Regions from separate parts of the Pseudoalteromonas sp. G5_S1_54_S4 genome, predicted to be linked through region 1. Evidence: predicted binding sites of a transcription regulator. Region 1 holds the regulator's gene; the other holds the start of a gene.

Region 1 (3,685 bases):
TTTTAGACGAACCCTTTGCGGGGGTTGATCCTATCTCAGTATTAGATATTAAAAAGATTATAGAGCATCTTAAAAACCGTGGCATTGGCGTACTTATTACAGACCATAACGTGCGCGAAACACTTGATGTTTGTGAAAAAGCCTACATAGTTTCTCATGGGGAGTTAATTGCATCAGGCACTCCTGAATACGTATTAAACGATAAAACAGTACGCGATGTTTATTTGGGCGAGCAGTTCAAGCTCTAATATGTGTGTTATTCCACTAAGCATCTGCTAAGATTAATCATACTTAGGTCTGTTGACCTTTCAAGGTTGAATTTGCAGCAGTCTGTTTGGTATTTAGGCAAGGCAGAGCCTATGTGGTGTGGTATTCCCCATAAATAGGCGATAACGCAGCATCAATGCCAAACAGGCGCAGCCCTTCGGGTTCTGCCTAGGGACGATTTACTCTTTGTTGCTCGGTTTTGACTTAGCCCACTAGGTTACAAACCTCGCGCCGCAATTAAACCGCCCCTAGTTTGAACAAATTTTAATCCGTAAAGGTCAACAGACCGTAATTTAAAAGGATTGTTAGAGATACATGAGGCAATCATTACAGCTGCGCATGGGCCAGCAACTTACAATGACTCCACAGTTGCAACAAGCAATTCGCTTATTGCAACTCAGTACATTGGATCTCCAGCAAGAAATTCAAGAAGCGCTCGATAGCAACCCCTTGCTTGAAGTTGAAGAACACGATTACAGCGAAGACACTGCAGGTAAAAACGAACAAAAAGCCGATAACGATGACTTAACGCTAAGTGCCTCAGCTGACGATAAACCTAGCGAGTATGAGCAAGATAGCGGCGAAGCAATGACCAAAGACACCATTAGCGATGATATGGCTATGGATGTTACTTGGGATGAATATATGAGCGCTGCGCCTGCCTCTTCATCGGGCCCAATGCCAGAAGATGAATCTATTTATCAAGGCTCTTCGACTGAAACGCTGCATGAGTATTTAATGTGGCAGCTTCAACTGACGCCGTTTAGTCCTACCGATGAAGCGATAGCTATTGCAATTGTAGAAGCTGTGGACGACTCAGGGATTCTAACCCTTAGCTGTGAAGAAATATTAGAAAGCTTTAACCAAGAAAACGACGGCGAAGATGAAGTTGAACTTGACGAAATAGAAGCGGTACTAAAGCGTATTCAACTATTTGATCCAGTGGGAATAGCCGCGCGTAGTTTACAAGAGTGCTTGTGTATTCAGCTAAATCAATTTGATAAAGACACACCTTTTTTAAACGAAACAAAAATGATCTTAACCGATCATATTGATTTACTTGCTGCACGTGACTATCGCACGTTGATGAAAAAAACAAAGCTTAAAGAAGATGAGCTTAAAGAAATCATGACGTTGATTCATACGCTCAGCCCAAAACCGGCAGACACTATTGTTAGAGAAGAGTCTGAATACGTTATTCCTGATGTGTCGGTTAAAAAAGTTAAAGGTCGTTGGGTAGTTGAATTAAACCCAGATAGCATGCCTAAGATCAGAGTAAATAGCCAATATGCAGCTATGTCGCGTACGGTTAAATCAAGTGGTGATAGCCAGTTTATTCGCTCGCACTTACAAGAGGCTAAATGGTTTATAAAAAGCTTAGAAAGTAGAAATGACACGCTACTTAAAGTAACCAACTGTATTGTGCAACAGCAACAGGCCTTTTTTGAACACGGTCCTGAGGCTATGAAGCCTATGGTGCTTAACGATGTGGCTGAAATGGTGGAAATGCACGAGTCGACTATATCGCGTGTTACTACGCAAAAATACATGCATACACCACGTGGCATTTTTGAGCTTAAATATTTCTTTTCAAGCCATGTAAGTACTGAAAATGGTGGCGAATGTTCATCAACAGCAATACGTGCATTAATTAAAAAATTAATCGCTGCAGAAAACTCAGCTAAACCATTGAGTGATAGTAAAATTGCAGATATATTGGCAGAGCAAGGAATTAAAGTAGCGAGGAGAACCATTGCAAAATATCGCGAATCTCTAGCTATTCCCCCGTCTAATCAACGTAAAAGTTTGATTTAAGGCGTACAACAAAGAGGAAAATGTTTATGCAACTGAATTTAACTGGTCGCCATGTAGATATTACCGACTCGCTTAGAGACTACGTAAATAGTAAATTTTCGAAGTTACAGAGGCACACTGATCACATAACGAATGTGCACGTTATTCTCGATGTAGAAAAACTAAACCAAAAAGCTGAAGCAACCGTTCATGTTAGTGGCGCTGAGATTTTTGCCTCTACTGAGCATCAAGATATGTATGCCGCTATAGACTCGCTCATTGACAAGCTAGATCGTCAAGTAATTAAACACAAAGAGAAACTTGCTCGACACTAACACTATGAAACTAAGCTCACTTATCTGTCAGGACTGCAGTAAAGCTGCGGTCCTTTTTAATAGTAAAAAAAGAATTTTAGAATTTATCAGTGAATTGGCTCACAATAAGCTGCCCTATTTAACACAACAAGATATTCTTAATGCATTAACTGCAAGAGAAAAGCTTGGAAGTACAGGCATTGGCCGAGGCATTGCTATTCCACATGGTCGCATGAGTGGTGCTCAAGAGCCCCTTGCTTTGATTTTAGTGAGCGAAACAGCTATTAATTTTGATGCGATTGATAACCGACCGGTTGACATTTTTGTCGCGTTAATTGTTCCCGATGGCGATAATCAGCAGCATTTGAAGACGCTAGCCACGATTGCTGATAAGCTCAATGATAAAGAATTTTGTAAACAGTTACGCGCCGCCAAATCGGATAGCGAACTGTATCAGGTTATCGTCAGTCAACCGTAGTAATAAAGAAAGGTGATAAATGGAATTAATAATTATAAGCGGTCGCTCAGGGTCAGGTAAATCTGTGGCGTTACGCGTTGTGGAAGACTTAGGCTATTATTGTGTAGACAATATTCCTCTTAATTTATTACCATCATTAGTGCGCAGCGTTTCCGACAGTTATAATAAAATTGCCGTGAGTGTTGATGTGCGTAACTTACCTAAAGAGCAACAGCAGTTTAATGAAATACTCGAATATTTACCTGGTTTTACTAAACCAACGGTATTTTATTTAGACAGTGACGATCAAACATTAATAAAACGCTTTTCAGAAACGCGTCGTCTTCACCCTTTATCTATTGATTCTTTGCCGCTTGATTTAGCCATAAAAAAAGAAAAACAACTGCTTGATGTATTGATTAATCGTGCTGATTATATGATTGATACCACAGATTTAAGTGTGCATCAGCTTGCTGAGTCTATTCGTGAAAAAATACTCGGTAAAAAAGATAAACAACTGATCATTACCTTTGAGTCATTTGGTTTTAAACATGGCATCCCTAAAGAAGCAGATTACGTATTCGATGCCCGCTTTTTACCAAACCCGCATTGGGAGCCTGAACTTAAGCCACTTACTGGGCTGGATCAACCAGTAAAAGACTACCTAGCAAGTCACAGCATAGTGCAAAAATTTACATGGCAAATTCAAACATTTGTGCAAACATGGCTGCCGCATTTAGAACGAAATAACCGCAGCTACTTAACCATTGCAATTGGCTGTACCGGTGGGCAACACCGCTCTGTTTATTTAGCGCAAACCATTGGTGAAAGCTTTGCAATGAGCCATCCTAAT
Region 2 (3,685 bases), on a different contig from region 1:
GTCGGCTTGTAAGTTATAAATAAAACGCCTTGCACGGCGTAAATTAAAGTCACTAGCAACCAAAGGGGTATCACTCATGGCAGTAACCTGATTATTAAAGCCAATAATATTAAAGCTATCATCACTATCAAGTAACGAGAGTGCGTAAAACAATGCTTTTTTAGCTTGCTCCATAGACTGCCCATGCATAGAGCCCGAGGTATCAACCACAAACACCATTTCACGCGGCAAACGCTCAGACTGGATAAACTGATCGCTTGGCGGCATCAACATCGCTAACGCAAACTGCTCACCATTTTTTGCTTGCTGAGTAAAAAGTGCGGCTTGAGCTTGCGCTTTTTGTAGTGGCTTAAACTCCAGTACAAAGTCTTTATTTATTGCTTGCTGTGGTTTTAGCACAATGCTGTATTGCCCAAACGCAGAGTTTCCAATATTTACCTGATGGTACTTAGCGTTTATATCAACCAATTCTAAGCCTATATCCATGTTAATTGTTAAGCTTAAATCGCTGGCATTAGCCGCCTCATTGGTTTGCTTTGTATAAATAGGGCTTAACCATCCTTGTGGAGTAAACGAAGATGTATGATCACTTTTTACCGCATGTTTATCTTGCTCTTCGTTCAGTTTCCCTGTTGTTGCATGATAGCGTGGCGTAATTGTGGTTGGAAAATGGATCGCAAAGGTTCCGTGTTGGTAATCAATAATCTCTTGATACTCAAGCGTTATAACTATTTCTTCTCCTGGCCCTACATTTGCCACATTTGTAATAAACATATTTGCACGCTGCTGTCGCAGCAATGAAGCTTGTTTGCCTGCTTTTTTGGCAGCTTGGTACTGTTTTTCAGCTTGGCGTTTTTTTGCTATTTTACCTTTAATAACTCGCTCGCCAATGCGCATGGTCATTGCTTGCACGGCGCTTTCATCGGGTAAAGGAAATACATAACGTGCATTTACTGCAAAAGGATTTTCATTTATGTAGTGCTGCGTTACTACAACATGATTAATTAGTCCTGTTAGGGTCATTTTCGCATCGCTTTTTAAAATAACCCCAGGGTTTACCGCCACTCCTTGGCTATCAAACAAGGATAGTTTTGGCGACTGCGCATGGTTTTTAAAGCTGGCCAAAAGCACAATGATAATAAAAATAAAAAGGCTTACCTTGGTAAGCACTTTGGTGGGTTTACTCAACATAAATCACTCCATCGAACGCCTTGCGATTAATTGCTTGCTGTTTGATTAGTCGTTTGATTAAGCGCACGGGTGGTCAGGGTAACGCGCCTGTCAAAAAAGTTATCTTCAAGGGTGTTACTATTTGCTATGCTTTGTTGCTCGCCAAATGCTTGTGCGCTTAAACGTGTATGGCTTACTCCCTGTTTAATTAAGTAACTTTGTACGGCGTTTACTCTGGCTTTTGAAAGTAATAAGTTCGCTTGCTCTGCACCACGCTGATCGGCAAAGCCACTTAAATCGAGTGCGAGTTGCGGTTGGCTTTTTAATAACGCTACCAATTGATCAAGCTGCTTGGCAAAATGTGGAGCAATATCGCTAGAGCCTGTTTTAAATTGCACTGTCATTGCCAATAAATTATTAAGCTGTGATTGCGTTAGTTGCTCATTCTGCTGCGCCAGTAGTTCAAGTTGCGCCTCTAGGTGACTGTTATGATTAAGTACGTGTTGGTAGTCGTTGGTTTTCTCTGCCATTACAGTTAAAGCTTGCTGCTGCTCAGCAATGGTTTGCTCAGCCACCTTGGCATCGCCAATCAAACCACCAGCAAATGCGCCTACAAACGCGCCGATTGGCCCACCAACAACACCACCAATAATGGCACCGGTGCTCAGGCCAACAATTGTTTCTTTTTTTGCTTCTTTTGATGGGGTATCCGCAGCAAATACTGGCGTACAAAAAGTGCTAACAAGTGTGAGTGCGATTAATGTTTTCTTCATGGTCTATTCCTTACTATTAATAATGGTTGGCAAGCTATTGGTTGGCACTTGCGTTGTATTGGTAATTTCAATAGCTGTATTAAAACACCATGAAGTAGCAATAAAGGGGAGTAAAAATGGCAAACTGCTGAGCAATTGTGGCAAAAAAATGGCAATTGTGTTTTTAACCTTACTTAGCGCAAAAACTTCGCTATAGTGCGCCTAAGTCAATATGAGTAATTAAAAAATGAAAAAAATAGCTATCGTTGAAGATGAAACCGCCATTCGCGAAAACTACATAGAAATGCTAAGCGCTCAAGGCTATCAGGTAAGTGGTTATGAAAACCGCCCTCAAGCAGAAGTAGCTTTTAAAGAAGCACTCCCCGATTTAGCCATTGTTGATATTGGCTTAGGCCATGAAATAGATGGCGGCTTTTTACTGTGCCAAACACTGCGTTCACTTTCTAAAACCTTACCAATTATTTTTTTAACCGCTCGCGACAGCGAAATAGACACCGTATGCGGCCTGCGCATGGGCGCCGATGACTACTTAACCAAAGATATTAGCTTAGCGCATTTAGCCGCGCGTATTGGTGCGCTATTTCGCCGTATGGAAGCATTAGAGCAACCCGCCGATGCCAACGCACTGATAACACGCGGCCAACTAACACTCGACACGCAACGCATGCAGGTGCTTTGGCAGCAACAGTTGGTTGATTTAACCGTAACTGAGTTTTGGATGCTGCATTCACTCGCCCAACGACCTGGCCACGTTAAAAGCCGTAATGAGTTAATGAGCGATGCTAAAATTTATGTAGACGACAGTACCATTACCTCGCATGTAAAACGCATTCGTAAAAAGTTTATAGCACTCGATAGCCAGTTTGACTGCATTGATACCGTGTATGGCATGGGCTACAGGTGGGAGCAACCCACATGCTGAGATTTGGCCTACGCAGTAAATTTATTCTACTTTCATGCTTTTTGTTTTTGTTGCCATGGTTAGGCTACGAGTACGTATGGGAAATGGAAAAGTTTTTACGCCAAGGCCAAGAAAAAACGCTCGTAGGCACTACACGTGCACTGGCCACGGCCCTGCACGAACGTCCCGCTTTATTTGACGAACAAACCAACTTTTTAGACCAAGTTGTAAAAGGCCGCGATCTCTATGCTTATAATTTAAAAAGCCCGATTCAGCTCGATGGCAAACTCAACGACTGGGACGCTTATCAATCGCTGTTTTGGCTTTATGATAAACGCTACTTACAAGCAGCCAATGATAACCATCAACTGAGCGACTTATCATTTGAGCACATGGTAGGTAAGTTTGATAATTACTTATATGCTGTATTTAAAGTCACAGATGACACTGTAATTTACCGTGCTAAAAACAGCCTCAGCATTACCAATAACGATTACATAAAAATTGGCCTAAAAAACCCTGATGGACAATTTAATACTTATATTATTGCTCCGCGCCAAGATGGCTGGGTCAACGCATTTGATGCCAACAGTAAAATGCCTTTTACTAAAATTCAGGGTTTCTTTAAACAAACTGACACTGGTTACAACCTTGAGCTGCGCTTTCCTTTGAGTATGCTTGGCAATAAACTGGGATTTGCCATTGCCGATGTTGATAGTAAACAGTCAAACCAAACACCCAATACCATGTCTACATCCAACTTAAATAACCCGAATGATTTAGGCTCAGTACTGGTGCCCTCCCCTGAAATAAACCGTATATTAAAAGGCATGGGACACAG

The links. Region 1 encodes sigma-54, which starts transcription at its own class of promoters, with help from an activator protein. Its sites were predicted from a motif close to GTTGGCACGNNNNTNGNNT; they were not measured.
Region 2: a site for sigma-54 is predicted at 1,969-1,987, ahead of pdsR (proteobacterial dedicated sortase system response regulator). Genes of this name have one in related genera too.

The regions. Positions count from the first base shown of each region.
Region 1 covers NZ_JBQKUL010000048.1:12,904-16,588, reverse strand. Annotated here, with positions in the region: gene lptB (LPS export ABC transporter ATP-binding protein) at 1-248, shown strand, start outside; gene ACTRWE_RS15745 (RNA polymerase factor sigma-54) at 583-2,082, shown strand; gene hpf (ribosome hibernation promoting factor) at 2,109-2,396, shown strand; gene ptsN (PTS IIA-like nitrogen regulatory protein PtsN) at 2,401-2,853, shown strand; gene rapZ (RNase adapter RapZ) at 2,873-3,685, shown strand, end outside.
Region 2 covers NZ_JBQKUL010000025.1:44,243-47,927, reverse strand. Annotated here, with positions in the region: gene ACTRWE_RS11010 (marine proteobacterial sortase target protein) at 1-1,191, opposite strand, end outside; gene pdsO (sortase-associated OmpA-like protein PdsO) at 1,218-1,943, opposite strand; gene pdsR (proteobacterial dedicated sortase system response regulator) at 2,170-2,865, shown strand; gene pdsS (proteobacterial dedicated sortase system histidine kinase) at 2,859-3,685, shown strand, end outside.